One region of the Alteromonas pelagimontana genome, then DNA from elsewhere that is predicted to be linked to it. Evidence: riboswitches for the same ligand, from Rfam matches in the RefSeq annotation. Region 1 holds a riboswitch; the other holds the start of a gene.
The links. Region 1 has a riboswitch for thiamine pyrophosphate ahead of CA267_RS03625 (TonB-dependent receptor). Riboswitches for the same ligand answer to the same signal wherever they lie in the genome.
Positions count from the first base shown of each region.

Region 2: it holds a riboswitch for thiamine pyrophosphate, as region 1 does, so the genes downstream of both, thiC (phosphomethylpyrimidine synthase ThiC) here and CA267_RS03625 (TonB-dependent receptor) in region 1, are expected to answer to the same signal.

Region 1 covers NZ_CP052766.1:768,368-783,882, forward strand. Annotated here, with positions in the region: gene CA267_RS03585 (CobW family GTP-binding protein) at 1-766, opposite strand, end outside; gene CA267_RS03590 (hypothetical protein) at 1,186-3,252, opposite strand; gene rimI (ribosomal protein S18-alanine N-acetyltransferase) at 3,666-4,118, opposite strand; gene CA267_RS03600 (hypothetical protein) at 4,115-4,666, opposite strand; tRNA gene CA267_RS03605 (tRNA-Trp) at 4,734-4,810, opposite strand; gene CA267_RS03610 (phosphotransferase) at 4,915-5,730, opposite strand; gene pnuC (nicotinamide riboside transporter PnuC) at 5,708-6,325, opposite strand; gene CA267_RS03620 (YkoF family thiamine/hydroxymethylpyrimidine-binding protein) at 6,318-6,587, opposite strand; gene CA267_RS03625 (TonB-dependent receptor) at 6,600-8,654, opposite strand; TPP riboswitch at 8,711-8,812, opposite strand; gene CA267_RS03630 (PEP-CTERM sorting domain-containing protein) at 8,942-9,595, opposite strand; gene CA267_RS03635 (helix-turn-helix domain-containing protein) at 9,917-11,710, shown strand; gene CA267_RS03640 (acyl-CoA thioesterase) at 11,747-12,163, opposite strand; gene CA267_RS03645 (GNAT family N-acetyltransferase) at 12,224-14,323, shown strand; gene CA267_RS03650 (tetratricopeptide repeat protein) at 14,862-15,515, opposite strand, start outside.
Region 2 covers NZ_CP052766.1:2,301,046-2,316,560, reverse strand. Annotated here, with positions in the region: gene CA267_RS10310 (glycoside hydrolase family 3 C-terminal domain-containing protein) at 1-1,360, shown strand, start outside; gene trmH (tRNA (guanosine(18)-2'-O)-methyltransferase TrmH) at 1,452-2,171, opposite strand; gene CA267_RS10300 (RidA family protein) at 2,174-2,560, opposite strand; gene spoT (bifunctional GTP diphosphokinase/guanosine-3',5'-bis pyrophosphate 3'-pyrophosphohydrolase) at 2,578-4,692, opposite strand; gene rpoZ (DNA-directed RNA polymerase subunit omega) at 4,834-5,106, opposite strand; gene gmk (guanylate kinase) at 5,228-5,866, opposite strand; gene CA267_RS10280 (alpha/beta hydrolase) at 6,023-6,694, shown strand; gene hemC (hydroxymethylbilane synthase) at 6,835-7,767, shown strand; gene CA267_RS10270 (uroporphyrinogen-III synthase) at 7,783-8,499, shown strand; gene CA267_RS10265 (uroporphyrinogen-III C-methyltransferase) at 8,503-9,675, shown strand; gene CA267_RS10260 (heme biosynthesis HemY N-terminal domain-containing protein) at 9,672-10,871, shown strand; gene feoB (ferrous iron transporter B) at 11,140-12,954, opposite strand; gene CA267_RS10250 (FeoA family protein) at 12,993-13,241, opposite strand; TPP riboswitch at 13,485-13,600, shown strand; gene thiC (phosphomethylpyrimidine synthase ThiC) at 13,711-15,515, shown strand, end outside.

The DNA of each region.
Region 1 (15,515 bases):
GCCAGCCGATACTTTTATATCCTTCGCCCTCGTTAACAGCTTTAAGATATCCTGATGCGGGAAACGGCGCAGCGTTAATACCAGGTGAGTCATCTGAACGATTGTGAAAGTGATGATGAGTATGCACAACAGTAGCCGAAGGGCGCTGCAACCACGCCAAATTAAAGACACCTTGTTGAGCAAAAATAATTTTGGCATCTGCACTAGCGTGCACTTTTGCGTATTCCTGAAGGCGGAATTTACCTTCCTGTGCGTATAAGTCCTGTTTGTTTCCCACGATAACATCGGCAATGGCGATTTGCTGGTTAAAGGTGGCGTGAGTGGTATAACGGGTATCACATAGCTTGCGAGCGTCTACCAGCGTAATAACACTTTGGATCGATAATACGCTGCGATAGTGTTCAGCCGAAAGCACCTGCAGTACTTCAACAGGATGACCCAGCCCGGCCGGTTCAATTAGCAAGCGATGAGGCCTGGCCTGAGAAAGTAACTGGTTAAGTGCAATCTGCATAGGTAAACCCGCCGCGCAACACATACAGCCGCCCGGAACTTCACGGATAAAAATTCCATTTTCAGGTGTTTGCTGGCCTGCCAATAAACTACCATCAACGCCAATTTCGCCGAATTCATTAACTAACACCGCCCACCTTTCTTCAGCGGGTTTATGTTTGAGCATATTTAAAATTGCAGAAGACTTTCCTACACCCAAAAAGCCGGTAATGATATTGGTAGGAACAGCTGTTATTCTCACAGCGCTTGATCGCATTGGTTAACCTTAAGGCAGTTTTAATTAATTTTGTTGTTCACGCGTCATAACTTCAGTAGCTATAACATGCTTAGACGCTTCCGAACTACTAACTGCGAGCTATAAAAGCCGCTTTTAAGTGGTGTAGAAATGATACCTTATAACATATCACAGCCATTGCAAAGCTGAGATATTAAATTTGAAAGGAGCTAGGCGGGTAATTTGTAAGATGGTACATTCTGGGAGGATCGCTTCAAAGTAAAGCGTTTGAAGGCAGGCTTTTCATCGCCTTTGCAGCACGAATGCAGCAATAGAACTGTAGAACAGAAAATCATGGCTCTGGGACGGGTGATTCCCTCTGACTCCGTTCAAAGAAGATAATTTACCCGCGAATGTATACAAGAATAAGCACCACCGCGAAGGTGGTGCTTTGTAGACGTTTACTTGGTTTGGCCGAGGGCGCGCATCATATCCATAGTCGCGCGATACACCGGCGCATCAGCTTCATTCTGCATCTGCGTTTCTTTTACACCTAATGAATTCACGGCACTGGCCAGTACATAATAAGACTGCTGGCAGCTGGAAGGAATTCCGACACCACTGATGCCATGGGCGTTAATAAACAAGCCACCGTTCTCTTCCCGCCACATGTCAAATAGTACCTGATAGATATCGTACATCGCTGTGTTTTTCAGAACCCGGTAATTCGTTGCCGTTGCCGCACTGAGGTTGTGTCCACCTGCATAGGCAATTACTGGTAACCCATAGCTTTGCGAAATTTCCGAAACCTGTCTGACGGTGTAACGCAAACCCGGGGCTTCTGAATCATCACCAAAACGTCCGCTCCCATTAATATAATCTATCGCTTCAGCAATGAAAGTATCACTGTTGCCATCATCAAACGCGGTGGCCGATGTGTTAGTAAGTTGAACGTCCATCGCCAATGCATCGATTGCCAGCGCTGGTAAGCCAGCATCTTCCTCATTAACATAAACCGGAGCCGTTAACAGTGCGCTGTAGTACGCTTCAGCGTCTCTGGCATAACGGGAATTGCCGCCTAGCACCACTGCGATTCGATTCTGCTGCTTGCCCCATACGCTTTTAAATATTGCAGCAACTTCCAGAGTACGGGCAGCCTGCCAATTTAACACCAACATATCTTCGGTGATACGAGCATCAGAATAAGCTGTCGTTTCTCCAATAACAACATTTGGCCACCGCGCCTTCGCCTGATTAAGCGCATAATCTCGTCCGAGAATGTTCGGATATGTCATCTTATTAATTTCGTCGCCCAATTCCAGGTAAATCGCTCTGTTGGCGCTGAGGTTATTGAGCATCAACGTGGCTAAAGCCTGAACGTATTCGTCATCTGCCGCTAGCGGAATGTTTAACCAAAGATGAGATTCGCTTTTATTAGCCAGTTCAGCAATAACCTCATAGGGCGCACCGTGATCGCCGCTCCATTTTGCGTCGTTTAGCTGAGTGCGCTTTGCCCAAGCCGCTTGACCGGTTAACGCTGCTTGTTCCCCATTAGCATTTGGATAAGCGTACAGTAACGCGTTACCTACTAACTTGGTTGGACGTATCACCTTTGATGGCTTCAGGTAATCCAGATACGCTTTGTTAAAAGTCTCACCTTCTACAGCCGAAGGACGGCGCAGAGTGATGTTTCGAATATAGTTATCGGTTCCCAACGGATCGGTGTCCGTTATTTCGATGGTAATTTCGCCGTCGCCGTAATAGTCCAGTAACAGCTGATTGTCGCTTTGTTCGAGCACGGTGGCATTAGTTACATTAATGTTTCCTTGCCCTTGAAAAGTGAGGGTATACACTCCTGCTTCATAAGCATCCCGCACTTTTGATGTCATCACGCTGGTGCGAAAGCTGTCTGCAATCGAGCCATCTCGTAATGTCATCGACGTAGGCCAACCTTGCTCATCAACAACCACATCTTCCAACGATGTGGTAAACCACACGCCCTGTTTTGTATAAATCCAGCTATGCGAATTTGAAGCGGTATTTACGTCTTTAACGCCTGCTGTTTTCATCAGGTCGTTTAGCATCCACGCAGTCATACTGCTATCGATGGCGGTGATTTCACTCCCCAGCGAAAATTGCGCAGGTTGCGGTACGGCGGTTTCCACTAAAGTTGCAGGCACGTCGTCGACCACATAAGGGTTTCTGGCTTCTTCCTCTTCTTCTTTAGAAAGATCAACATCGACGATACCGCCACTTTCCTGTGGCGGAAGCTCAGGTTCCGCTAAATCGGCTGGCGTCTCGTCAATTTCGAAAGGATTGCTGACTTCCTCTTCCTCGTCTTGAGAAAGATCGACATCGGTAACGTTTTCGTTTTCTTGTGGTTGTTCAATTTGCGTCGCGTCCGTGGTCGGTTGAACGATAGTTTTAGAAGGAGTCACTCCAGCGGAAGAGTCCGATCCACCTGAACCGCAAGCAGTTAACTGAGAGACAACAAAAAGGGCAAAAACTGGAGCAAGAAAATCTTTCATTACGACTACTACACACTCTTAAAATGACAGATTTTTTGTATTGCTAAAGGAAGAAATACAAAAGATGAACAACGGGTGGAAGAGTGCCCGAATCATCCTTGGTAAACAATGCCCAGCCCTTTAAATACGCGGGTTTTAGGGTATCTATAAAAATACGGGGGTATCCGGTAATGAGCAAAAAGTGTACTTTTTGGGTGGTTTAGCGCCCCTGCGTATTTTAAAAAATACCCAATGGTCTATTTTTCGTTGTGCAGATGAAAAGGTCGGTAGAGAAACGAGATCTTGCGCAAATAACATTATTCGATTCTATGAAATGCCTTATAAGGTAAATGAGCAAGACGCCGCTATGAATTTTAAGCAACTTAAATGTAGTAAACTAAGATTGGCTAGCGCTGAAGTGGGATCAATCGGACTTAGGGGTTGAGCAACGCTCGCATGATGATGGCATCTTCAGTGCCATCCGCGGTAGGGTAATAACCTTTTCGAATTTCTTGCGTGACAAAGCCGAAATCACTATATAACGACAGCGCTGCCTTATTGCCCGAGCGTACCTCCAGCCAGATACTTGCCATATTGTGTTCTTTACTGTGAGTAACAACTTGTTTTAGTAGCGCTGTCCCCACTCCCCTGCGCTGATGATCTTTATCGATTGCGATATCCATTAACGTTGCTTCATCAGCAACCAGTAAAAGCAGAGCGTAGCCGATGACACTGCCTTCCAGTGTAGCAACATAGGCACAATATGGCGCGTGGCTACAATCCTCAAACGTATTGAATGACCAGTGCCGGTAAACTGCGGCTTTATGAATTGCGTAGGCGGCGTGAAGTTGCTCGGGCATCATCAAAGAGACATTTACAGCTGTCATTCTGCCTGGTCACCTAGCTGGCAGATTTTTTGCCACAGCAAACGTTTGTCTTGCGGGGTAAGCTTATCGGGTAACGCCGTCAGCACGATTTGATTGGCTTTGACACGTAACGCGCTGCCGGTAAACCACTGTAACGGCATGTCCTGAAGCTTATCATTGAGAGTTCGAATTACCTGCTCAACATCTTTACAGAAAGCGGCGTATTGCTGTTTCTGAACCTGGGTAAACGCTAGTTCAGAGGCCGCTGCGGGCACATTTTCCTTGGCAGGACGATTTTTTAACGTCGGTTGCGAAGCTGCATCTGAATGTTCTGAACCTGCTAAAGCCGAACGTAGGCCAGCTAAACGTTGAGCACTGGTTTGCCGCGGTTTATCTTGCTGGGAAATAGGTTGACCAGGAGGAGTCAGGTTAACAGGATGCTTTTGATCTTGGGAAAGTTCAGATGTTGTTTGAAGCAAGCTAGTGTCACGTTTATCTTGAGATTCCCAAACACAAATGCCCATTTGTTGAAGGACAGCGATTTGATATTGAGATAATAAACCTGACATAACGCCTAATCAAAAAAACATTGTTTAACTATAGCGTACATAACATAAAGCGCAGACACAAGAAAAGTGGCAGGGGTGGAGGGACTCGAACCCCCAACCATCGGTTTTGGAGACCGCTGTTCTACCAATTCGAACTACACCCCTAATGCGCTGTGCATTATACGTATGACTTTTAAAAGGTAAAGCACTTTTGCTCTTAGTCAGCCTGTTTGCTCACCCTTTGTACAAAAGCTGTCAAGTTTCCGCAGTTACATTACAACAGGCGGCTCAATCGCTTTCCCTCTGCTTTTACCGAGTGCCGCCTGCCATAGTCTGTTAGTTACCTTCACCACTTGTGTTTGTAGCTTATAATGCTGAAAAACAACTTCAGACGGTATCTCACTGGCTTGAGCGTAGTGCTGGCAAAGCATGGATGATTCCGCTTCGGAAAACTCATTAACGGCACAACAACTTGCTAAATCGAAGTAACGGTTACCCATTGCGCCGTACTCCCAATCTACAATAACGGGACCGGATACGTTTAATATGTGCCCCCAGGATAGATCGTTATGACAAAGGGTAAGCACGTCATCATCATTGAAATCTAAGTGTAAAGATTCATGCAATGCATGGGCTTCGTGAACTAATGGATCAACCGACGCTAAACCCGCACTTTCGATATAGTGATCCCAGCGGCGTGTAAGCTCAAGCGGCTGAGCGGTAATAGGCTGGCGATGAATTGTGCTTAATATATTGGCAAGCACCTGTACCTTGTCGCGGTTGTCCTGGCTAATTGATAGATTAGGTTCAACCCACTCCTCTACCCATAGTCTGCCATCGTCACTTAACCATAATGGTTCGGGAGCGATGTGGCGATGGGCCAACTGCTCCTGCAAAACAAACTGGTGTAGCCGATTGATGCCGCTGAACACATCATCTCCAACCCATTTGACGGCAAATGTTCTGTCGCCGTCATGTAACCGATAAACTTTATTTATTGCACCGCTTTGCAGCGTGCTCATTGAGGCCTCGTCGGACAACGCCAACACGGGGGTAAGTAACTTAATTAAAGACTCTTGTTGCATGTTGCACTTTCCATTGCTGCTGCCATTGGTAGTATCCGTAAACAGAGAAAACGACATATCCGGCAAATAAACATGCAGAAAGTAGCAAACCACTTTGTGCATACAAATACGCCGACGCAATGTTTATAAAAAACCAATACAACCAATTTTGCAACACTTTATGTGCAACCATGAACGTGGTGACCACGCTTAGCACTTGGATACTGGCATCTAGCCACAGGTGATCGCTGTTAAATTGACCTTCTGCCAGCCTGGACAACCCCCATGCCAACAGCAGCAAAGCCGGAACAATAAACAAGTGATACCACCAAGGCCAGTTATGTAATGGTCGTGATTCACTGCGGTCCTTGCCCCAATGATAATAGCCATAACCGGCCATTATCATATAAAAAACGTTCAGTGCCGCCTGAAACGGTAACGTAACCTGCCAAAACAACCAGGTGTAGATTGCCGTGCTTAAAAAAGCGCACAACCAGCACCACGCGTTTTGCCGCGCAGCCAACCATACGTATCCCAGTGCAAGAATGACTGCCATCCATTCAAGCAAGGAAGTAGCCGCAAGTTGTGCAATAAATGCATCAGCGGGATTATTCATCCTCGTCCTTGCGCGCTTGCATGGCATCAAAATTTAGAAATTTAGCAACAAAGATAGCCTGCCCCACCGCTTCGTGGGTAGCCTGCATTTCTTTGCCTAAAATCGTCATTACGTTTTGATAATCACCGGATATTTGTGTGCTGGTCGAGCAAGTTGTCACCTGTATATCGTCGTAACTGTTCAGTCGATGGATAAACGCTTTTATTGGCGCTACAAATTCATTTACTAACGGGTATAAAGAAATTTCAACCATTACCTGCATAAGCTTTACTCCTTAAAATTGATATTTAACTGTGATGCCGTACTGTCTGCCGTCACCTAACTGATAATAGGATTCTGCAATACCATCCCATTGACGAGGATCATTCTCGAAGCTAAAGCCGCGTGTATAATAGGTGCGATCAAAGGCGTTATTTACCCAAAGCGTGGCAGTCCAGGCATCTAACAGCCAGCTTATTTCACTATTAACTAACGTTGTAGAAGGAGAAGCCAACGCGTTCCCGTCGGAAAAACGGAAACTGTCTTTATAATCCACATCGACCCGCCATACCCAATCCGGTGCCACCCAAAGCTCGCTGAAGATATTGGCAGTATACGACGGCGCCTGGGCCTGCTCACGTTTATCAACTTGCTCGCCTTTCGCATTGGTATAACTTTCAAAGGTAGCATCGAGATAACCCAGGCTTCCTTGAAGCTGCCACACTTGTGTGGCCTGCCAGCCGAGTTCAAGTTCAATGCCGCGGTTGGTGCCGATTTGCGCGTTGCCAATGATATCAATGAACCCTTCAGAACCATCCTCGCGTTTCACTATCTGATAATCGCTTATCTGGGTGTCTTCCCGGTCCATATGAAAAACGGCAGCCCGCAAAGTAAGATCAGGCGTAAAAACGTGCCCCTTATAGCCAACTTCATAGTTCCAATTGAACTCCGCATCGTAAAAACGCTGACCTGTTGGCAGGCGGCTATCGGGATTAATCCCTGCGCCTTTATATCCCCGAGAAATGCTGCCGTACCAGAAATGTCTTCCCTGAACGTAGTTGAGCGCCAGTTTTCCGCCAGTCATATCGCTATCGTAAGCGTTTTCTATACCGTCGCTGTCAACATAGTCAAAGGCATAATTTTCGATGCGTACTCCGGCTAAAAGCGACAAACCCTCACTCAACTGTGTTTGGGTATCAAAATACACAGCTTTGGTTGTGGGTTGATAAGTGCTGTTAAAGGGCGATTCCAGATACGTGTACTGACGCAGTAGATCTTCTTCAGATTCCTTATAAAATGCGCCCACCAGCCACTGGGTTCTACCGGAAAATAAAGCAGCCTGCGGACTTGAGGTGAATCGTATTTCAGCCGTACTGGTTGCGACGTCTCTGAAATAACTGTCAACTGATACATAAGTTTCAGGATGAAATTCTGGATATGTCCAGTCTTCGTCGTAACCATATGCGATATCGTGAGAGGCGTGAGTGAGAATGACCGCCAAGTCGCCTGCGTAGGTTTGTGTTTGGCTTTTAAGGCTAACGGCGTTGGTGCGTTGTGTATCGTAACCAGGGGCATCGGAGCGTGTGTTACGATTATTTTCCAGAGAAAAAACGTCATAACCGTTATCAATATCGTACCAGCGGTAATTAATAGCCAGTGACGAGTCCGCGGAAACATCCCAGTTCACCGCCAAACGTGCAGCTGATTCATCAATGTTGTCAGTATCTTCCCGGTTAAGGTAAGTGTTGTTGACAAAACCATCACTTTTATTCTGCATGACTGCAGCACGATAGTTAACATTTTCTGTAATGCTGTCGCCGTGAGCCGCTTCTATCCGATAGGTGTCTTTATTCCCTAAACGAAACAGCGCGTAGCCTGAAGGGTCCGCAGCAGGCTGGCGGCTAACCACTTTTACGGCGCCAGCCAGTGCTCCGGTACCAAAAAGCGTCGCTTGCGGACCGCGATATACCTCAACCTGCTGGGTATCAAATAATACCCCCGCAGCAGCAAGACCAGAAAAATCGAATTCATCAACTAAAAAGCTCACCGACGGATTAATAGGTTCTGCAAACTGGCTGCGTTCTCCAATCCCCCGGATTTGAATAAAGCGCCCGCGCGATGCTCCGGTAGAAAAATTTACGTTCGGAGCAATATTTAGCATGCTGTCAATATGATCGGCTTGTCTGCTGGCCAGGCGAGCCTCTCCTACTACCGACGCACTGGTACTAAGCTGGTCCAGCGTAGCCTGACGAAAATCGCCGGTTACGGTAATGCGTTCTAAGTCCGCTTCCTGAGCAACGGCGCTGAACGATAAGCAAAATAAGGAAAGTGAAATAACGTTTTTGTTCATCTGGATCTCTTGACTGTTTCAGTTAAAAGATCCGGCTTTACGGCAGGTGAATTGGCTGTTTAATGAGACACCATCCCTACGCCGGTATTATCCGGATCAGGTTTAAGGGTTCCCATTTACATAGATCTCAGCCAGTTACGGCACCCCTTGGTTGCGCTGAAAACCGTAGTAATCAGCAAGGGCAGAGTCTATCAGGATAAGGTAATTCGTCAAGATGATTGAGTTAGCACAAAAGAAAACGCCCGCTAAAGTGACGTGCGGGCGAAATAGTGGTCTTACGACCCATTTTACTGGCGTCTAGTGCGCCATCCAATTAATCCTATTCCGAAAAGTGCTAGTGCCATGGCGGTGGGTTCACTTACTTCCGAAATAGAAACGCCTTTGAAGCTCACATTCATGTCACCACAGCCATTCCGGTTGTCACAATCGTTGATAAAAATTACATCAGTGATGTTACCTGATGTAAATTCACCTAGCATAATGGAGAACGTCTGCCATGTGCCCGAATTGGTGTAGTTAAAATCCTGGAGTCCAAAGGTCTGCGTACCCGCTAGTTCAAAGGTACGAGAACTGTCGTTATCCTGAACAGATTTGGAATAGTCCGCTAACCAGATACCCGCAATTTCTGAATATGCGGAATCAGAGGCGCCCTTCATTTTGAAATCAAAGTTCAGGACATAATCATTTTGGTCTTTAATTGGATTCAGTGCAGAAATACCAAATGCATCGGCAAGGTTTACCCCAACCCACGTATTTTCAGTTAAAGATAAAACTTCTCCTGCCGCGCCCGACGTAAAATAATTGCCATGATTTTGCGTTGAATGAGCGGTTAGAGAAATTGCGTCAAAGTTAAACGGTGAGGTCTGGATGACATCTGCGTTAACAGAAGTCGCCGCTAACAAAGAAGCCATAATGGCTGTGGCTTTAATGCTTTTTCTCATTTTTTCATCCTTAGCAGTATTACTACAATTAATGATACTATCGTGCATTATGCGTTTGGCGCCCTTAATCAATAAGATCCGAGGCGTTCCGTCCTTGCTGCACGAAAAGTTTGCCGTTAAATAATCGGCTTATTTTTACCGGCCAACTTTAGATGTATGGTAAGGAATGGGCGGGAAAGGAAAAAGGACACTTTTGGTTTTAAAATGGGACACTTTCGATTTCAGCGAGCAACTGGGTCGGTGACTGCTTACAAACGCTTAAAAGTTTACGCAAATCAGCTTGCGGTATGATGAATAATAAATTCCAGGCAAGGAGCGAATGTGCAATATAAAGGGCTATTTTGGTCTGCTATTCTACGATCTCTACTCAGCTTACGCCGTGATATCGGGCTGAGCGACAATGGTGATGACCAGGTACTCAGTAACTTGAGTGATATCGAGCAGGGTCAGTTTGAAGACAGTTATCTAAACGCATTGCTCACTCAGCTTTGTCCTGTGGATCAGCGGACATGTATCGGCAAGTCACTGATAGGCTATTTTGACTTTAATAAAATGGGCAATTTAGTGGTCTTGCTCACTGCCTGCAAAAATATTGAAGATGCACTATCCATTCTTTCCGTTCACTATCGCGATCTTTTTGACGCAAATAGCCAATTTGAAATTGCCGATGGAACGAGCGATTCCCTTCTAATATCGTGGCGCGAACCGGGCGTTGGATTAATGGCCCAAATACAGATTTATTTTCTGTTTACTTTGTTCAGACATTTAGCTGGGCGACAGTTTGATTTTGCCCAAATGTCCGCTCCTGCTAATCCTGCATCTTCCCCTGCTTCCCTGCTCGCCCCCCTAAGTCAAGCGGCGATATTACCCGATGATCAGATTAAGCTGCTGTTGGATAAAAAGTGGTTAACTCAACCTTCTTTTTACTATAGCGCGCAGATGAAAAAGATGCTGGAAGCCACTCTTGCGGCACCGGAGACTGCACCTTTAAAACAACAAATCCGGAATGCGTTCCTGCAAGCCTCCAGCCCTGCCAGGATCCGAGCGGAATGGGTTGCCTCTCAACTAGGCCAGACAGAATCTGCTTTTCGCCGGCAGTTGCGGCAGGAAAACATTTCTTTTAGCGCGCTTCTCAAAGATTATATTCATGATAAGTCGTGCCAGTACTTAATCGCTGGCGAAAAAACAGAAGACACCGCGCATTTGTTAGGGTTTTCCGACCGACGATCTTTTGAAAGGAGTTTCAAGGAACACGCCGGGATTAGCGCAGGCCAGGTTCGGCAACTGGGCAGCAGAATGCGCTTTCAACGAGGTAACAGCAATTTACTTGATGTGGTGGAAAATCTGCCGCCACTACCGGCAACAATTCAATCGTTACTTGCTCTTGATGATGAACAGATGACGCTTCCCCGTGTGGTGGAATTGGTTGAACGGGACCCCATTTTTCAGGCCCATATTATGAGTAAGGCCAGCCGTGCTATCTACGGCTTGGCGCCACAAACGCTGGAACAGGCAATAGGCAGAAATCTGGGCCTTGGCAACATTAAACATCTCGCTGTTATTTTTGCTGCGCAGCAGTTACTTACCACTCAATGTCGGTTCAGTAATATTCAGCAGTTGACGGACGCGATGCTACTCAGTCAGACGATATTTTCTAAGCTATACAGCTTTGCCGGTGTTCCCGAAGACGACAAGGAAATTGTGCGTCAGTTGATTCTTTTCGGCCTGTTGTCACTATTTCTGGTCTTTCATGAAGACTGTGTTATTGCAGATGGCGCTTTGACTTTATGGGAACAGTCGCAATCTCTAACGCAGTTCAATACGGCACTTTATGATGAATTCGGACTGTGTCTGTATGGTGCAACATCACTGATGCTGTTGCGCTGGGGCTTTAAAAACGAGGTTAATCAGCAGCTTTGGAAACTCTGCCAGATGAACAGTCTTCCCTCTTCAGATTTAGTGCATGAGCGTATTTTAGTTAGTCATAATGTGGCGTTTACCGCAATGGTGTTTACCAATGCGGCAAATAGTGAACAACGTTATCCTCAACTGTCGCCAGCAGAGTTAGACACAGTAGATGAAATACTGGCCTTATGGAAAGCACCCGCCACGTAATACTCATCCGCTTTCACGTGTGCTCACTCAGAGTGATCAGTTGCTCAGGTTCAGGTTCTTGATTTCCAGCTCAGTTTGCTCTTTCAAACCTTCAAGGGTTTTGCCGTGAGGGGTGGGCTGGCGGGTTTCTGGATCGACCTTAACAAAAACAATATCATCAGCCAGACAGATGGTTTTCTTTGTTGCTTTATTGCGCACTAAGCAACTAACAGTAATTGAACTTCTTCCCACTTTTTTGGTTTCTAAACCAAATTCAACTATGTCTCCTTGCATCGCAGGCGATTCAAAATTAATTTCACCGATGTGTTTGGTTACCAGGCAATTTGTTTCTAACTGGCAAATGGCATAGATGGCTGATTCTTCATCAATCCATTCCAGCGCTCTTCCACCAAAGAGTGAATCGGCATAGTTGAGATCATTGGGCATTACCAGTCGGCGTGACAAAAAACGCATTCGTATTCCTTATTGCAAATCGTTACACTTAAAGCGCTATTATAATGTAATTTAGCGACTATGACTGTTAATAAGGTAACTGAATGGCTTAACCGGTCATTTACAGAACGTGCATACAAAGCGTGTCACCGACAACTATTGCTCATCAGCGGTAATAGCGACATGTGTTATGAAGATGCGAAAGCGGCGTTGAGCGGCTGCGCCGTTTCCGCTTTTCAAATTGCGTGGCTTGGCGAAAAAGGTCATCCGGCGTTTATCAATCGCCCGATCCGTTTATTCAAACAGATGCTTGGACGAGAGTTTGATATAGCCGTTTATGATGCACACGAAGCCTTACGCCCTAGTGCGCTATTGGCCTTGAGTGGTACGGTTCGTCAAGGCGGCACGCTAATCATATTATGCCCCGCGTTTGAGCTGTGGCCGGAACATTGTTCGGTTACCACCCCGCATTATCTAAGCTACGGATACAACCTCTCGCATAGTGCCTATATCTCTTATTTAATAAGCCAGTTTACCGCCGATCGCCGGGTGGCAATATGGACAAAAACGCAGCTTCACTTGCCCATTGCTACTACTTCTGACTCGTCTACCGGGGTAGCAAAATTTAAGTCAATTGATCAATCTCACTGCTATAAACAGCTGCTCACCTACTTTCGAGGTAAACAATCTTGTTCGCATGTGGTACTAACCGCTCCGCGCGGGAGAGGTAAATCAAGCGTCATTGGTATTGCGTTAAACACGCTTATTCGTCACGGTCAGCGGGTGCATGTCACCAGCCCTGTTCACCAGTCCGTAAATACACTTTTTGATAAATTAGAGAATACCGAGACCACTCGGGTCGCCGAAAAACATATCCTCCATTCTTCTAGTGGCGGCTATGTGAAATGGGTTGCCAGTGACAACCCCGAATTATTTGAAGCTGATTCAACACATATTGTCATTGATGAGGCATCATCACTGCCGTTACCAATACTGGAAAAATTTCTCCATTCGGGGAAATCCTGCATATTTAGTACAACGACTTTTGGCTACGAAGGCTCGGGGCAAGGGTTCATCAATCGCTTTGTCAGACGTCTTACCGCTAACAACCAAGCACTGCATTTAATAATGTCAACGCCTATCCGCTGGTACGCCAACGATCCAGTTGAAAGTCGATTAAACAGTTCGATGTTGTTTCAATCTGGTGTAGAAAATTCAGAAGATCTTCCCGCCACAAACAATTTCACTGTATCTTCAGGTCAGCTTTCTGAGTTACCGGTTGATGTCATGAAGCAGGCACTAGCGCTTTTGGATGCAGCACATTATCAAACCAGTCCTGATGACATGATGCGTTTAGTCGATGCGCCAGATAATTTATGTTTCATCATGAAAATCGACGAGCGAGTAGTAGGAGCAGCGATAATTAACGCAGAAGGCGGGCCCTTGCTCGAGAGCGTGGCTGAAGACATTGCTAACGGGAAACGTCGTGTTAAAGGACATTTAAGCGCACAAGCGCTTTCTCTTTTCTATGCAATACCCGCATTAGCGATACACCGCTACTGGCGAATCAATCGAATTGCTATCAGTGCAAATCTGCAAAGAAGTGGTCTTGGCACAGCCATTATAAATCAGGTACTGAATGCAGCTACGGCCGAAAATATCGATATTCTTACCAGCTCATTCGGTTTGACGTCATCTCTCGATTTGTTTTGGAAAAGCAACGGGTTCCGTACCCTTAAAATTGGCGCTAAACAAGATAAATCCAGTGGTGCAAGCAGCGCCTTAGTGGGCAGAAGCCTAACCGCGAATGGAAAAGATGCTCTTAGTTTGGTACTGCAACTGCGCGCTGCAGAGGAGACATTAGTAAGCGATTACCCGGTTCCAACAATCTCTCCCAGCTACTCGGCTAACCATACTAGTTCGCAGTCTCTTCATACCAGTCGGCTCGCTGAGTTTGCTGCTGGTTCACGAAGTATTCATCACCTGGGAGCAAGTCTCCATTGGCTCGTTCTCTCTTGCCGTTTGCGAGAGCTTCCGCCCTTCACAATTGTTGAGGATTATTTAAATCAAGAGGCAGGGTTAAGCGAGCTTCTCACGAAGTACAAGTTGACGGGTAAAGCTGCATTAGTTGCAGAGTTAAGAAAGAATGTGGCTAGCTATATACAAAGGATTTCAGTTTAACCCCTTTCCGCCTTGCAGAAGGCTGCATAAGCCATTTTTCTACCACTTTACCGCTATATACCTGTTTCTAACTGAAAGTCATAAGATATTTCTGTTGTTTAACACTAATCCGCAATGGTGTGTGCTCACTCACCGAAATAACTATTCGACCTTGAGAAGCGAATTTCGTAAAGATTTTACGGACTAAATCGAATGCGATTGGCGCAGCTCAGAAGCCGCGCCTTCTGCCCACACCTTGCCGGTCGCACCTCGCCGGCCGCACCTGGCCGGCAACACCCATAGAGAGATAGAGCAACCCATCAATGTGCGTGAGTATAAACCCCGCTTTGAGCGAATAGCCGCAGCATTCGTGCTATGAGGGTTTCTGCGGGATAGTCGCTCCCATTTGATCTATAACAAACATAGGAAAACAGGTAAATAAAACTGCATATAGATATTTCGCAGGTTTATGAATGAAAGCAAATTACCTCGATAGCATGTATACCGCAGAAAATATAAAAAAAGCTCCTAAAAAGGAGCTTTTTTGAAATCAAGACTATTAAATGTCAATACCGCGGTTTTTCGCCTTTTCTTTAATATAAGGCTCCCAAGCTACGGCATTTCGACGTACGGAATTATCTTTCTTAGCTTCCTGAACGTGTTTCCAAGCGCTTTTATAATTACCTGCATAAAAATTCGCTTCCATGAGAGAGAAGTGAATTTTCGCTGGATCTTCAGCACCTCGTTCCAGAGCTTGATTTAATGCCGCTATCGCACCTTTATAATCTTCAGTAACCAAAAGCAGCGTACCCTGTTTCTGATAATGCTCAGGATCAGAACTTTCCTTCGCAGCCATACCATAGTAATTCGCTGCAATCTTATAGTTCTTAGCCTGGTGGAAAGTATTAGCTACGTTAGCTAGCATTTCCTCATCTTTCTTCAACAGACCCGACTTCATATGCTTTTCAAGCAATTGACCGGCTTTGTACGGAATACCATTTGTTGCATACAGCTGGGCAAGCGTTTTAATCTGAGTATCTTTTTCAAGATAACCTTGATTATAAGCCAGCTCCATAGTGGCTAAAGCATTTTTATAATCTTCAACCAACATGTAGAACAAGCCTAGCTGTGTCCACCAGGTTTTGTTCTCCGGAAACGTATTAACAAGCGTTTCAGCTACTTTAACGGTTTCCGGATACATTTTGCGTTCGTA
Region 2 (15,515 bases), 1.5 Mb from region 1:
TCTGGGTAAGGAAAATGTCACTTACGCACCAGGCAGTCCTATTATTGAAGATATTTACGGCCATGGGCAGGTGCTCGATGAAAAGGTACTTTTTCATAAAACCGGAGATGGCGGATTAGCACCCGGCCTGGTGGGTAAATATTATGCTGTCGAACGCAGCCCCGTTACCGATTTCACCCGGTTAAGTTTTGAAGGCATCATCAACGGTGATCCCAAAGTCACTCGAATAGACAAAGCACTGGATTTTTACTTTGAAAAATCCCCCGTGGATGATTCTGTTCTTGGAGACTTCGCGGTAGTCTGGCAAGGTACACTGGTGCCAGAGACTTCCGGCCAATACCGTTTTAGTGATGATGCCGACGTTTCCATTGACGGTAAAACTATCGATAGCGCTGTGCAACTGGAAGCGGGGAAATCTTATGCTATCAAAGTCAGCAAAATATTTGCTGATGATCGCATTAGCAATACCTCTTCTATTATGCGCCAGCAATTTACCTTGCAATGGGTGAATGAATCGGAAAACCTGCTACAGAATGCTCTGGATACGGCCCGTAGCGCAGATGTATTGTTAGTTATGGCAGGTATTTCTCCGCGCATTGAAGGTGAAGAAATGCCGGTGAAGCTCGATGGCTTTAACTATGGCGACCGCACGGATATCGATTTGCCAGAAGTGCAAAAGGAACTGTTGAAGGCGCTTCACTCGACAGGAAAACCTGTCGTGCTGGTAAACTTCAGCGGCAGCGCCATGGCATTAAACTGGTCTGATAAAAACTTGAACGCTATTGTTCAGGCTTTCTATCCTGGTGAGGCCACGGGTACTGCACTGGCTCGTATATTGTGGGGAGAGGCCAATCCGTCAGGTCGCCTTCCGGTTACCTTCTACAAGAATATTGAAGGTTTCGCGGACTTCGATGATTATGCCATGGAAAATCGCACCTACCGCTATTTTGGTGGCGATGTACTTTATCCCTTCGGCTACGGCCTTAGCTACAGCGACTTTAACTATTCATCGCTAGCGCTTCCGAAAACACTGACAAGCGGTGACGAGTTAACGGTTTCTGTTGATGTCACCAATACCAGCGGGCGCGCCGGCGACGAGGTTACACAGCTTTACCTGCGCATGCCAGATGCACCCGTACGAGTACCCAATGTTGCACTGAAAGGCTTTAGCCGCACCACGTTACAAGCTGGTGAAACCCGCACGGTAAGCATTACCATACCTGCAGATGAACTTACTTATATCGATAATTCAGGCGAAAAGCAGCCCTACAAAGGGAGATTGGAAGTATCGGTGGGAGAAGGTCAGCCGCAGTATGCTGATACTCAAAGCGTGCAAAAAGGAGTAATAACCCTGCAGTAATTCTTTCATCTACGGGCTCCGTAAGGGGCCCGTCTTTATTGCATCGGCAACTTGCAACCGTAGCGCTATTCTTTGAAGCGCCTAATTGGTGTTAATTCGCAGCTTCGTCGACTTCTAACGCACGCACTGCTTCTGAACTTAGCTGAAGCTGTTGCCACCACCCTTCATTCGCTTCAATCTGACCAACATGATTAATATGTGGATAAGCCAGATCTTTTTGCATACATAGCGCGCGTAGTCGAGGATAGCCCCGCTCAAATAAAAACTTTTGACGCTCCGCTTCTGGTAAATGAATGGTGTTATAAAGACCGGCTATCTGGCGTTGCCGCTGTGCCTCATATAGCACTAAAGCAGCTGCTACCGACACATTCAGCGACTGCACCATTCCCATCATGGGAATAACGATATCCTGATCGGCCATTGCAATGGCCTCATCGGTCACGCCATAACGCTCTTGCCCAAACAGGACCGCGGTAGGTCGCGTGTAATCGGCTTCGCGAAAATCGATTGCGGTATCAGAAAGATGGGTGACGAGAATCTGCATACCCTGCTGTTTAAGCGCGCAGACTGCGTTACCAATGGAATCGTGATTGGTGGCTCTTACCCAATGCTGGCTTCCCATAGCAGTGGCGCCGCGCATTTTGTACTTCTTTTCCCATACTGTATGAACACGATGGATGCCCACCGCGTCACAAGTACGCACAATGGCAGAAACATTATGCGGTTTATGCACGTTTTCTATGCAAACGGTGAGATCCGTTTGTCGCTTTGCCAGCATATCGGAAATACGCTGATACCGCTCTGGCGACATAGTTACTCCGGCAGCTCCATGACGCCGTCAATTTCTATTTGCGCGCCTTTGGGAAGCGCTTTTACGCCTATGGCTGCGCGAGCTGGATAAGGCTTACTGAAATACTGGCTCATAATTTCATTAACGGAAGCAAAATGGGATAGGTCAAGTAAGTAAATATTTACTTTCGCCAAATCATTAATGGTACCACCAGCGGCTTCGCATACTGCTTTAACATTTTCAAAAACCTGTTTCGCCTGCGCCGCGAAGTCACCGGGAACGAGCTCCATGGTCTCCGTCACCAAAGGAATCTGACCGGAAAGGTACACGGTGGTGCCTGATTTAACTGCCTGGCTGTAGGTGCCGATAGCTTGCGGTGCTTTGTCGGTCTGAATAATAGATTTAGACATAGTGAATCCTGTTTAAGTTATGGTTGATGTCTCGACTGACTGTGTCTGGAAACTTTTTGTACTTCAGGCATAGTTCTGATTTTGCGCATGATACGCGCCAGATGCACCCGGTTATGGGTAGTCAGTTCAATATCAATAAAATAAATATTACTTTCTTTTTCTTCTGTCTGCAGACCTATAATATTGGAATCGCAGCCAGAAATCATGTTGGTCAAGGTAGCAAGCGTCCCTTGATGATTATAAAGTTCTATTCGCAGTGACGCTTTAAATTCACCTTGCGGCCGATCGTCCCACTGCATAGGTAATACCCGCTGCGGTTCTTCTTTACTCAGTTTGCGAATATTGTTGCAACCGGTCTGGTGAATCGTCATGCCTCGCCCCGGACTCAGGACGGCAACAATTTCATCATCCGGTATGGGGTGGCAGCATCGGGCGTAATGCACCAATAACCCTTCGGTTCCCCGAATGGCAACATTACCTCTTTTATCAGGTAAATCGGCGCTTTCGCCGAGCAGTCGCCTGGCGACAATCGCGCTAAGTTCGTTGCCAAGTCCAATATCAACTAAAAGATCGTTAAAATCGCGATGCTTGGTTTCCTGTACTACCCGATCAATATCTTCCTGAGCAATGTCATCCAGCTTTGCTAAACCTAAGGCATGGCGCAACAAGCGATTCCCCATATTCACCGCTTCCTGTGAATGCTGGCGACGCAAATACTGGCGAATTCGGGTTCTTGCCCGGGCACTGACAACGAAATTCAGCCAGTTAGCATTAGGCTTGGCCTTGGGCGACGTAATAATTTCAACCGTTTGACCGTTTTCAAGCGGCTTGCTTAAGCTGTAATTGCGACGCTCCACCCTTACGCCTACACAAGTGTTACCTACATCTGAATGTACAGCATAGGCAAAATCTACCGCCGTGGCGCCCATAGGAAGCTCAATAATTCTACCGTCGGGAGTAAATACGTAAATTTCCTCAGGAAACAAATCCGTTTTTACCGACTCGATAAATTCAAAAGACGAGCTGGCACTTTGCTGTAATTCCAGCAAAGTCTGCATCCATTTGCGCGCCCGTAGCTGTGCGGTGGTGTCACTGTCGCCGGGCTCTTTATACATCCAATGGGCTGCGACGCCTTTATCTGCCATTTGATCCATAGCGTAAGTACGAATCTGTACCTCCACGGGAATACCATGCGGCCCAATCAAAGAGGTATGAAGGGATTGATAGCCGTTGGTGCGGGGAATGGCAATATAGTCTTTAAAGCGGGTTTCAATAGGCTTGTACAGGCTGTGCATGGCGCCTAATGAGCGATAGCAGTTATCTACCGTATCGACCACTATGCGAAACGCATAAATATCCATTACCTCGTTGAACATCAGTTCTTTATTTTTCATTTTCCGGTAAATGGAATACAAATGCTTTTCGCGGCCAATAACCTTAGATTCAATTTTGTATTCCTGCAGTCGAGTGGCAAGCTCCTGGCGAATATTTTCGATAATTTCCTTACGATTTCCCCGCGCTTGTTTAACTGCAGACTTAAGCGCGCGATGGCGCATAGGGTACATCGCCAGAAAGCCTAAATCTTCCAGCTCGTTTTTAACATCGTGAATACCCAGGCGATGGGCAATGGGGGCATAGATTTCCAGCGTTTCAAGAGCAATGCGCCGGCGCTTATCTGGGCGTAACGATCCCAAGGTGCGCATATTATGAGTGCGATCAGCTAGTTTGATCAGGATAACGCGAATATCCTGCACCATAGCCATCATCATCTTACGGAAGTTTTCCGCCTGGGCTTCCTGTTTGCTGCTAAAGGCAATTTTATCAAGCTTACTGACGCCTTCGACCAATTCAGCTACCGTATTGCCGAACGCCCCTGCCAAATCGTCCTGGCTATAGTGAGTATCTTCAATAACATCATGAAGTAAAGCCGCCATTAGCGTTTCATGGTCCATGTGCATATCGGCCAGAATGCCAGCGACAGCAACAGGATGGGTAATATAAGGATCGCCACTTGAGCGCATCTGTCCATCATGAGCTTCATGCGCAAGCACAAAAGCGCCCTGCACCAACTGCACGCGATCGGGTGGCAAATAATCAGAAATTTTCTGTTTTAGTCCCTCGAATAAATACACGGCGACTGACGATTTCCAGTAAAAAGAATAAGAGCTGACAGAATACGTAGAATTGTAGGGATTGCCAATGGTAAAACGCCAGTGAATCTGAGGTTCAGACCACTGGCGATGTCAGAGCTGGCTTCAACCTTGGCTGGTTGACTACTGATCAGACAGAATGTTTGCTACAGAAGCAAAATCAGCACGCTCTTGTTGCTCATGATCGCGCATTTCGTCCTGCTCCAGCGTACCAGCGTTCACAAAACCTTCTTCAATTTCACGAAGTGCAGTTACAGTGGGTTTATCATTGTTAGCATCAACCATGGGATCTTTCCCACCCGTTGCTAATTGTCTTGCACGACGGGCTGCAACCAGGACAAGGTCAAAGCGGTTACCAACTTTATCTACGGCATCTTCTACGGTTACGCGGGCCATGTCTATCTCCGAAATGATGTGAACGAGTTACTAAAAACGGCCGCGTAGTATATAACACAACCAGTTATTCTCATAGCCCTGAGGGCGCTTTTGCAGCAGAAATTTTGTTTTACTGCTTATGTCAGGTATTTAACAAATCTTCCAGTAGCGCAGAATGCCGCATATTCTGCTTACAGGTACGCAATCGCCCAGAGCAAACAATTGCTTCCAACTCCGCCAGAGCAGTGGAAAAATCATCATTGATTAATACATAATCAAACTCGTCGTAATGCAACATTTCTGAAATTGCTTCACGCATTCGGTTAGCAATTACCTCTTCAGAATCCTGGCCACGTCGGGTAAGCCGTTCTTTTAATACGGCTGTAGAAGGCGGCAAAATAAAAATGCCACAGGTATCAGGCAACAGCTTTTTCACCTGACGCGCGCCTTGCCAGTCTATATCCAGAAATACATCGATTCCTTGATGTAGTGTCTGTTCAATTGTTACCCGCGAGGTGCCGTAATAGTTACCAAAGACTTCGGCCCACTCAAAGAACACGCCTTGTTCGATAAGGCTCTCGAACTGTTCGCGACTGATAAAATGATAATGGACGCCATCTTCTTCGCCCGGTCTGGGTTTGCGGGTGGTATGGGAAACAGAAACCTGCATGGGATAAGCGTCTTCGCCATCGTGCTTTTCAAGTAACGCTTTAATAAGACTGGACTTTCCTGCGCCAGACGGTGCCGCCAGTATAAATAGATTGCCGAGTAATGAAGCCATGATTATAACTTTGTCGTTTTTCTGGGGTGGTCATTTTATTTCGCAATGGTAGCATACCCATTGTAACGTCGTAATATTAACCTACTATAGTGCGCAACCACGGGATCGGTTTGCACAACGCTCACGGCATATAATCTTTTTTCAGGAAGCCATTGAATGTCAGAAGTCTTACTCCCCTTTGTAGAAGTGTGTACTCGACCGAACCCTACCGCTTGTGTTATCTGGATGCATGGCTTAGGTGATTCTGGACACGGGTTTGCCCCGATAGTAAAAGAACTCAAGTTACCCGAAAGTCTGGCAGTGCGTTTTCTTTTTCCTCACGCACCAGAACGCCCGGTAACAATAAATAACGGCATGCAGATGCGTGCTTGGTATGATATTAAATCTTTCGACTTTAACAGCCGCGCAGATCTAGCCGGAGTACAGGAATCGGCAGCAGCAGTTTCTCGTTTGGTTGACAATCAAATAAGCCAAGGTATTGCCGCTGAACGAATTGTGCTTGGCGGTTTTTCTCAAGGCGGCGTTATTGCACTGCACCTGGGCACACGGATTAAACACAAACTGGCAGGCATCATGGCGCTATCCACTTATATGTGCGAACCGGACAAACTTGCCGCGCAAGCTAGTGACACCAATAAAACAACGCCAATAATGATGGCGCACGGCGATCACGACGAAGTGGTGCCGCACTTTCTTGGTAACGCTGCTTATAAAATTTTGGCAGACAATGGCTTTAACGCCACCTGGACAACATACAATATGCAGCACAATGTCTGTTATCAGGAGATTCAGGATATTGCTAGCTGGTTGGAAAAAGTGTTCTGTTAATTTTTTAAGGCTCAATCGAATATATAGATACTATGCATTAGGTAGTAAGTGATAAAGGCAACTGGTCTACATGCTAGCAAGTTAGGTACAATTACCCCGATTACAGCAATTTCAGGAACATTATGACCTCCTCTCGTTCAATGACAGGCAGCAACCGCACACTTCGAATCGCTACGCGTAAAAGCGCGCTGGCACTATGGCAAGCAGAATATGTGCGCGATCAACTGCTTGCTCATCATCCTGATCTTTCGGTAGAACTGGTTCCCATGAGTACCCAGGGGGACAAAATTCTTGATACGCCCCTGGCAAAAATCGGCGGTAAGGGCTTGTTTATTAAAGAGCTTGAAATTGCCATGCTCGAAGGGCGAGCAGATATTGCTGTGCATTCGATGAAAGATGTACCCGTTGCCTTTCCCAGCGATTTTGGCTTACACGCCATCTGCGTGCGCGAAAGTCCTTTCGATGCGTTTGTTTCCAATCACTACGAGTCACTGGATGCGCTGCCGCAGGGAGCGGTAGTCGGGACATCAAGTTTGCGTCGTCAATGCCAGATCCGCAGAAATCGCCCTGATTTGTACATTCGGGATTTACGGGGCAACGTAAATACGCGTTTGGCAAAGCTGGATAATGAAGAATACGATGCCATCATTCTTGCCGCCGCCGGACTCATTCGTTTGGGCATGGAGGGTCGAATCGCTCAGGAGCTGCCGCCGGAAGTCTCTCTTCCCGCGGTTGGTCAGGGCGCGGTAGGTATTGAATGTCGCAATGACGATCAACAACTTATTGATCTTTTAAGTGCGTTAAATCATGAAGAAACGCATATCAGAGTAACCGCCGAACGCGCCATGAATGCTCGTTTGGAAGGCGGTTGTCAGGTTCCTATTGGCAGTTTTGCTACTGTAAATGAAGACACCCTGACCCTTACAGGAATGGTGGGTAAGCCCGACGGAAGCGAGCTTTTATTTGCCTCTGCCACTGGCAGTAAAGCCAATGCCTCTGAAATCGGCGTAGATGTTGCTGATGCGCTGCTGGAACAGGGGGCCGGAGAAATTTTAAAAGCGCTTTACCTTTAGGCAGAACCCGACTTTATGTATTTGCTCACCCGACCAAGACCCAAGGCAGCAACCAGTCAGCAAGCTTTTACCGATGCAGGAGTACGCGTCACCACGCTGGCACCGGTGGATATTCAGTGGTTGCAAGCTGGTATCCAGCAGTTCAGCAATTTGGCGCAAGCTCGCCCGCTCCCGGACTGCATCATTTTTACCAGTACGTTTGCCTGTGAGGCATGTACTGAAACCCTGCGTACTCTTGACCCTGCTATAGCGGTAATTGCTGTGGGTGACAGCACTGCCCGTTGTTTACAAAAACTGGGCGTGCACGCCCGCGTCCCTGAAGAACATACAACGGAAGGATTACTGGCATTATCTGAACTTAAAAACGTGAAAGATAAAAGTATTCTGGTCATTAAAGGTGAAGGCGGACGCACCACATTACTGGAGCATTTAGAGAAAACCGGAGCGCACGTTAATGCGGTTACGGTTTATCAGCGGGTAGTGCTTAAAAAGCCGCTGGAAACAAACCTTTGGCATTGGCGTAACGTAAAAGGCATTATTGCAACAAGTGGCGAAATGGCAGGGCATCTTTTTGCCCACTATGACAATGATGCATTGCGCCAGCAACCTTGGGTAACCGTCAGTGAGCGCGTGGCGCAGGGCCTGCGCGAATTGGACATAACAAAGGTAGCAGTTTGTCATGGTGCCAGTGACAGGGCACTGATACAGTGGGTAAAGGATAATTGGGAGTAAGACATGGCGGACAAAAAAGATAACAATCAGGATTCAGACGCATTGATACCCGTAACTGATGAACAGCATAACGAGACTACTACAGCCAATACAGCGTCACCTGCATCCCCTGCTTCCAAGAAAGCGCACCGTCACCGTTCCCGCGGCGGATTATGGACAATATTGCTGCTCACCTTATTACTGACTCTGGCTCTCGCTGGCGCCGGTTATTGGTATGTGTATCAGCGCCAGTCTGACAATCAGGCTTTATATGACGCGCAGGTCGCTCAGCAACAGAAACTGGAAGTGCTAAACCGCACTAATACTACCCTTCAGCAACAGCTTAAGGCACTTGAAACTAGCAAAACTGAACTGGCGAAGTCGGTTAACGATCTTGTGGCTAAAAGTGAAACGCTCAGCCAGCAAAGTGAGCAGGCTTTGGCTGAAATTCAGAATATGGAAGGCCGTCGTCCCGCCGACTGGTTAATTGCTGAAGCGGATTACCTGGTAAGAATGGCCGGACGTAAATTGTGGTTAGAGCAAGATATTCGGACCGCAATAATGCTACTTTCCAATGCAGACCAACGATTACAAGAACTGACCGATCCCTCGGTATTGCCGGTGCGCAAGCTGATTGCTCAGGATATTCAGATGTTGCAACAACTGAACCCCGTTTCTCATACGTCAATAGCCTTAACACTTTCCGGATTACTGGCGCAAATTGATAATCTACCTTTGGATACGTTCGAAAAGCCTGAACAGGAAGCGACAAAAGATCAGGTATCTGAATCCGTTAGTGACTGGAAACAGAATCTTGCCGCAGTCTGGCACTCTATCACCGATCAGTTTATTTCTGTTACCCGCAACGAGACACCGGTAGAGCCGCTAATGAGCGAACAGCAGCAGTGGCTGGCGCGGGAACAATTGAAGCTGCAACTTATGCAGGCGCAATCTGCTGCTATGAACAGGCAAAATGACTTGTACCAGCAATCGTTACAAAGTGCTACGGCATTGTTAGAGAAAAAATTTGCAGTAGGTGAAAGCGAGATCAAAGGGTTTCTCAGAGAAGTCCAAAAGCTCGCGGCGGCTGATGTAAGTCAGACGCTACCGCAACAGATGGAGTCGCAGGCACCGCTGCAAGAACTGTTGGAATCTCGGGTTGAAAAAGTCTTTGGGCAGGGAGCCAGCGCCTTATGAGATGGCTTTTAGTTGCAGTTGTCACCGTTGTATTACTTCTTTTTGCCATGATAGTGGCGCCCCAGGTGATCGGGGACAAAGGCTATGTATTGATTTCCATGGGACAGTGGAATATCGAAATGACGGTGGTGAGTCTAGCCATCACTATTGTAGTGGCATTCATCGTCTGGTGGGTAATCAAACGCCTGCTCTCACGCTCTTTTAACCTGCTGCGCGGGTCTCGGCAATGGCTTGGTGGCAGGAGCCGTCGCAAACGCCAGCGCGCGTTCTTTCGCGGTATGCAGGCGATGGCTGAGGGCGAGTTTGAAGAGGCTAAGCAAGCTTTTACCCGCACGACCGATGGCGATTTTGATGGTGTAAATTATCTTGCTGCGGCTCAGGTTGCCCGTCAGTTAAATGAGCCTCAGCGGGTTCGTTATTTATTAGAGCAGGCGACAGAGTACCCGCATTCCCGGATTGCTGCCACCTTAGTGCTGGCGAGAATGGACTTAGAAGAAGGTCAAGCCGAAGCGGCGCAAAAACGGCTGGACGCGCTGGATGAAAAATCAGCTAATCATCCGCAAGTAGTGCGTTTAAAAGCAGAATCCATGGCGCGTTTAGGACAATGGCAGGCACTGCAAAACCGGTTGTCACAGTGGCGTAAGCCGCTTGCTGACGATTATGTTCATTGGGCGCAGCGAGTTGCTAAAGGCAAATTTTCGGAAATCGCCAGTAAACAAGGCGCCAATCAGCTAAAACAGTACTGGGAAGATCTTCCTCGTAAGCTTCGTCATGATGATGCTTACCGCGCCGCTTACATCCAGCAACTGATGGATCAGGGAATGCATTCTGATGCCCAGCAGTGTTTGATTGAGTGGCAAAAGAAAGGGCCGAATCCGGTGCTGATGCCTTTGTTTAAGCAAATTAATCTTCCCAATGCATCCTCCTCAATTAAATTGCTGGAGACTTGGATTAAACAAGAGTCAAATAACGCCGAACTGTACTCCACGCTCGGCCATATCGCGTTTCATGCAGGTGATGATGTATTAGCCGAAAAAGCCTTACTTAAAGCCATTAAACTGTCAGAAAACCAGACCGACTTATTAATTTTGGCGACAATCAGTGAACGTCGAGATGATAACCTGCAGGCTCTTGCTTTATATAAACAAGGAGTAGCTTTAAGAGAGCAGGAAGTGGTTGCAGGTAATGTCCAGTAAGCGTGAGCAGTAAACGCGAGCGATATATCTAACCACAGCGCCCCCGTCAGGCGCTGTGGTATTTCAATTTGAATAACTGTTTGAAGTATGAGTTATCACCAAGACACCGTGCAGAACATGCTGTAAACCCTTCTTTGAGCGCTCAGCCGCAGCATCCATGCTGTTGCACAGCGCCTGCTGCACAGCGCCTGCTGCACAGAGCCTGCGGACGGTTCTTAATAATACCCTCATTTTGCCTTTTCATGTGAGCACACTTAAGAACAACTATCTAGATAATCAGGTTTACGGCAACTGCAATGACATAAGCAAGCAGACCGTACGCAACATACAGCCCCCAAGCTAGTTTATTACTACCGGTTTCCCCTTTTAACATGGCAACCGTTGCTACGCATTGCAAAGCCACCACATAAAATAGTACCAGCCCAAGCCCTGCGCCTAAAGTCAGACCGTCTGCCTGAACTTTTTCTGCCAGCCCCACTACATCTTCATCGGCGCCAGCCATGCCGAACAAGGTTCCTAACGCGCCAACAAACACTTCTCTAGCCAAGAATGACATAAGAATTGCCACGCCATATCGCCAATCCAGCCCCATCGGCTCGAAAATGGGCTCGATGACATGACCAATCTGGCCCAACCATGAATTCTGCAATGTCGAGCTTAAGGGGAAATACCCTAAAACCCAAATACCTACTGACACCATAAAAATGATTGGTGCTGCACGTTTAATAAATACCATGCCGCTGTTAAGCACGCGATGCATCAAAGGCTTCCAGTGAGGCATACGGTAAGTAGGCAGCTCCAGAATAAATGGCATATCAGACTCTTCTAAATCTTTCGCTAAGGTACGATTTAAAATCTGGCTGACAACCAGCGCCATCACTATGCCAAACAGATATAAGCCAAAGAACGCTGCACCTTGCAGATCAAATATACCTAAAAACAGAGCATCTTCGGGCACCAGCACTGCAATTAACAGTGCGTAAACCGGTAATCGCGCTGAACATGACATGAGTGGAATGGTCAGCATAGTAACAAGCCGCTTGTGAGGCGATTCTATTGTTCGTGCCGCCATAATTGCCGGAATGGCACAGGCATGACCCGACAAATACGGAATAAAGCTACGGCCAGAGAGACCGAAAAAGCTCAACGGCCGGTGACACATCAGCGCTGCTCGCGCTAAATAGCCACTGTCTTCCAGCAAACCAATGATGAAGGTAAGTACCATAATCTGAGGCACGAAAACTAAAAATGAACCCAGCCCGCCGAATATGGCATCATTGAAGAAATCGGTAACAATACCGGCTGGAGTAATGGCAGCAACAATTTCAGCGAACCCGGTAATAAAGGTTTCCACGCCATCCATCAAAGGCGCTGCTAAGGTAAAAATGCTTTGAAAAAGCAGGAACATCACACTAAGAAAAATGATGCTTCCCGTCCAGCTATTCAATAGCAGCCGATCCACCGAGTTTTGATTTTTCAGTACAATATCTAAGTTCAGACCATAGCTCTTCGCCAACTGGTGGCTTTTCGGGGCAGCGGGCTCGGTTTCCTCTATCGACTTGCTGGGAACAAACTGCTGTGGCGAACCTGCAATCCGAAGCATTTCCTGTTTGAACTCATGTAATCCGTCCAACGTTCTTGCCGACAGTGCCACCACAGGGCTACCCAGATCGGCAGATAACGCATCGGTATCAATTTTTTCTCCAATGCGGCGAACTTCATCAATGAAATTTAACGCAAACAGCACTGCTTTATTTTTTGCTTTGGCTAGCCTTTGCACTTGTAAGCCGAGCACCAGGCTTCGCTCTAACCTGGTGGCGTCAAGTACACACAGCACCAACGCGGTATCGTCCCGCTCTATGGCATTCTGAATTTCGTTGACGGCAATTTCTTCATCACGAGACAAGCCGCGCAATGTATAGGTACCGGGCAGATCGACGATCTCAAATTTATCACACTGTCCTCGTTTTACTTCAACGGTAACACCCGGATAATTGGCTACTTTTTGACGCAAGCCAGTCAGTTGGTTGAAAAGGAGGCTTTTACCGGAATTGGGTTTCCCCACCATTAAAATGCGCTGCATGAAGAAAACGTATCCTGTTACTAAAAAAGGAAGGGAAATTAACTGTGTTGCGGTTCGACTTCAATTTTAGAGGCCAGTTCCTGCTCAATAGCAAACACACTGCCGCCTAACTGCATTACGATTGGGCCTCCTAATGGACCTTTACGAATGCACTGCACATCTCTACCGTCTTCGAGCCCCATTTCTGACAAACGTTCTTTAACGTTCTCGCGAATATCAGAGCGAATGGCCTTAATTGTCGCAAGTTGCTTAGAAGGTAAATCCCATAATGTCATAATTGTTCTCAAGCTAATTCTTTAAGCTGGCGGAGCACATTTATACGCTACAAGTATCCCACCTGCTACCGATTTGCATCAGGCATTAAAACCAAATAGCAATCATTTCCATTTAGACTACCAGAAACTCGCTTTCGAGACTAGAGCCAGGTGATCATTCCAACGTCCTTAATTGTGATAATATCGCATTTTTCTTTTGTAACTGATAGAAAAAACGGGTTGATAATTCCGTTATTACCCCTCTATACTAAAAGCAACTACTTGTCGGAGTGCTCCGTTTCGCATCTGCGAAACGAGCTGAGACCGCTAACGCGGGATCCGTTGAACCTGATCAGGCTAATACCTGCGAAGGGAACAAGGCAACTTAATGATTTTTGTGAATGTGTATTACGGCGGAATGGCGGGTAATATCATTTATTTTCATTAAGCACCTTCAAACACTCCTGACAAGCATTTCAACCTACTCAAAAGGCAAAATGCTATGTCAAACAGACGTCAACAGCGCCAACAGGCGCAAACTTTTCTTAGTGGTCTTAGCGGCCAGACATTTCCTAATTCTACTCGCGTGCATCTGCAAGGGTCGCGGGATGATATTCAGGTGTCGATGCGCCATATTCATCAGGCGGATTCACTGGTATCCGGCGATCGCGACAACCCGGTTTATACCGCTAACCCACCCATCCCCGTTTACGATACCTCCGGTCCGTATGGCGATCCTGATAATCAAATCGATGTCAGGCGGGGAATAACATCCATGCGAGAAAACTGGATAATCGAACGCGCTGATACTCGAGACTTGCAGGACTTAAGCTCCACGTATGCTAAAGCGCGGCAGCAGGACATTGCCTTGGATGATTTTCGGTTCAGCCATAAGCGCGTGCCGCGGATTGCCCACGAGGGGCAGTGCGTGACGCAGCTTCACTATGCACGTAAAGGCATTGTGACGCCGGAAATGGAATACATTGCCGTTCGCGAGAATATGGGCCGCGAGGCACTGGCCGAGCACTCTCTTACACAACAGCATGTCGGGGAACACTTTGGTGCCAACTTGCCTGATACCATCACCCCAGAGTTTGTGCGCCAAGAGGTAGCAGCAGGCCGTGCGATTATTCCGGCAAATATTAATCATCCTGAATCAGAACCGATGATTATCGGGCGTAACTTTCTGGTAAAAATTAACGCTAATATCGGTAATTCGGCGGTGACTTCCTCAATTGAAGAAGAAGTAGAAAAGCTGGTGTGGGCTACGCGCTGGGGCGCTGACACTATTATGGATCTGTCTACCGGTCGAAATATTCACGAAACCCGCGAATGGCTGCTGCGTAACAGCCCCGTACCTATCGGTACAGTGCCAATTTATCAGGCGCTGGAAAAGGTCAACGGTGTTGCTGAGGATCTTAATTGGGAGATTTTTCGCGATACGTTAGTGGAGCAGGCCGAGCAAGGCGTGGATTACTTTACCATTCATGCTGGCGTACGCCTGGCGTTTGTACCGTTAACGGCGGCCCGTGTAACGGGAATTGTCTCACGTGGCGGCGCCATCATGGCGAAATGGTGTTTAAGCCACCATGAAGAAAGTTTTTTGTATGTTCACTTTCGGGAAATTTGTGAGCTTTGTGCCCGATATGATGTCTCGCTATCGCTTGGCGACGGATTGCGCCCCGGCTCTATCGCTGACGCTAACGACGAAGCCCAGTTTGCCGAGCTGCGAACCTTGGGTGAACTAACCAAAATCGCTTGGGAATACGATGTTCAGGTGATGATTGAAGGCCCTGGCCATGTGCCTATGCATCTCATTAAAGAAAACATGGAAGAGCAGCTTAAACATTGTCACGAAGCACCTTTTTACACACTTGGTCCGTTAACTACTGATATTGCACCGGGTTACGACCATTTCACTTCTGGTATCGGTGCCGCGATGATTGGCTGGTACGGCTGCGCCATGCTGTGCTACGTAACGCCGAAAGAACACTTAGGGCTACCGAACAAAGAAGATGTAAAGCAAGGCCTGATCACCTACAAAATTGCAGCTCACGCAGCCGATTTAGCCAAAGGTCATCCAGGCGCACAAATTCGTGACAATGCCATGTCCAAGGCTCGATTCGAATTTCGCTGGGAAGATCAGTTTAATCTGGCGCTCGACCCTTACACTGCCCGTGCGTATCACGACGAAACCCTGCCGCAGGAATCGGGCAAAGTTGCTCATTTCTGTTCAATGTGCGGACCAAAGTTTTGCTCAATGAAGATTTCTCAGGAGGTCCGGGACGCTGCTGAAGCTGACACTAT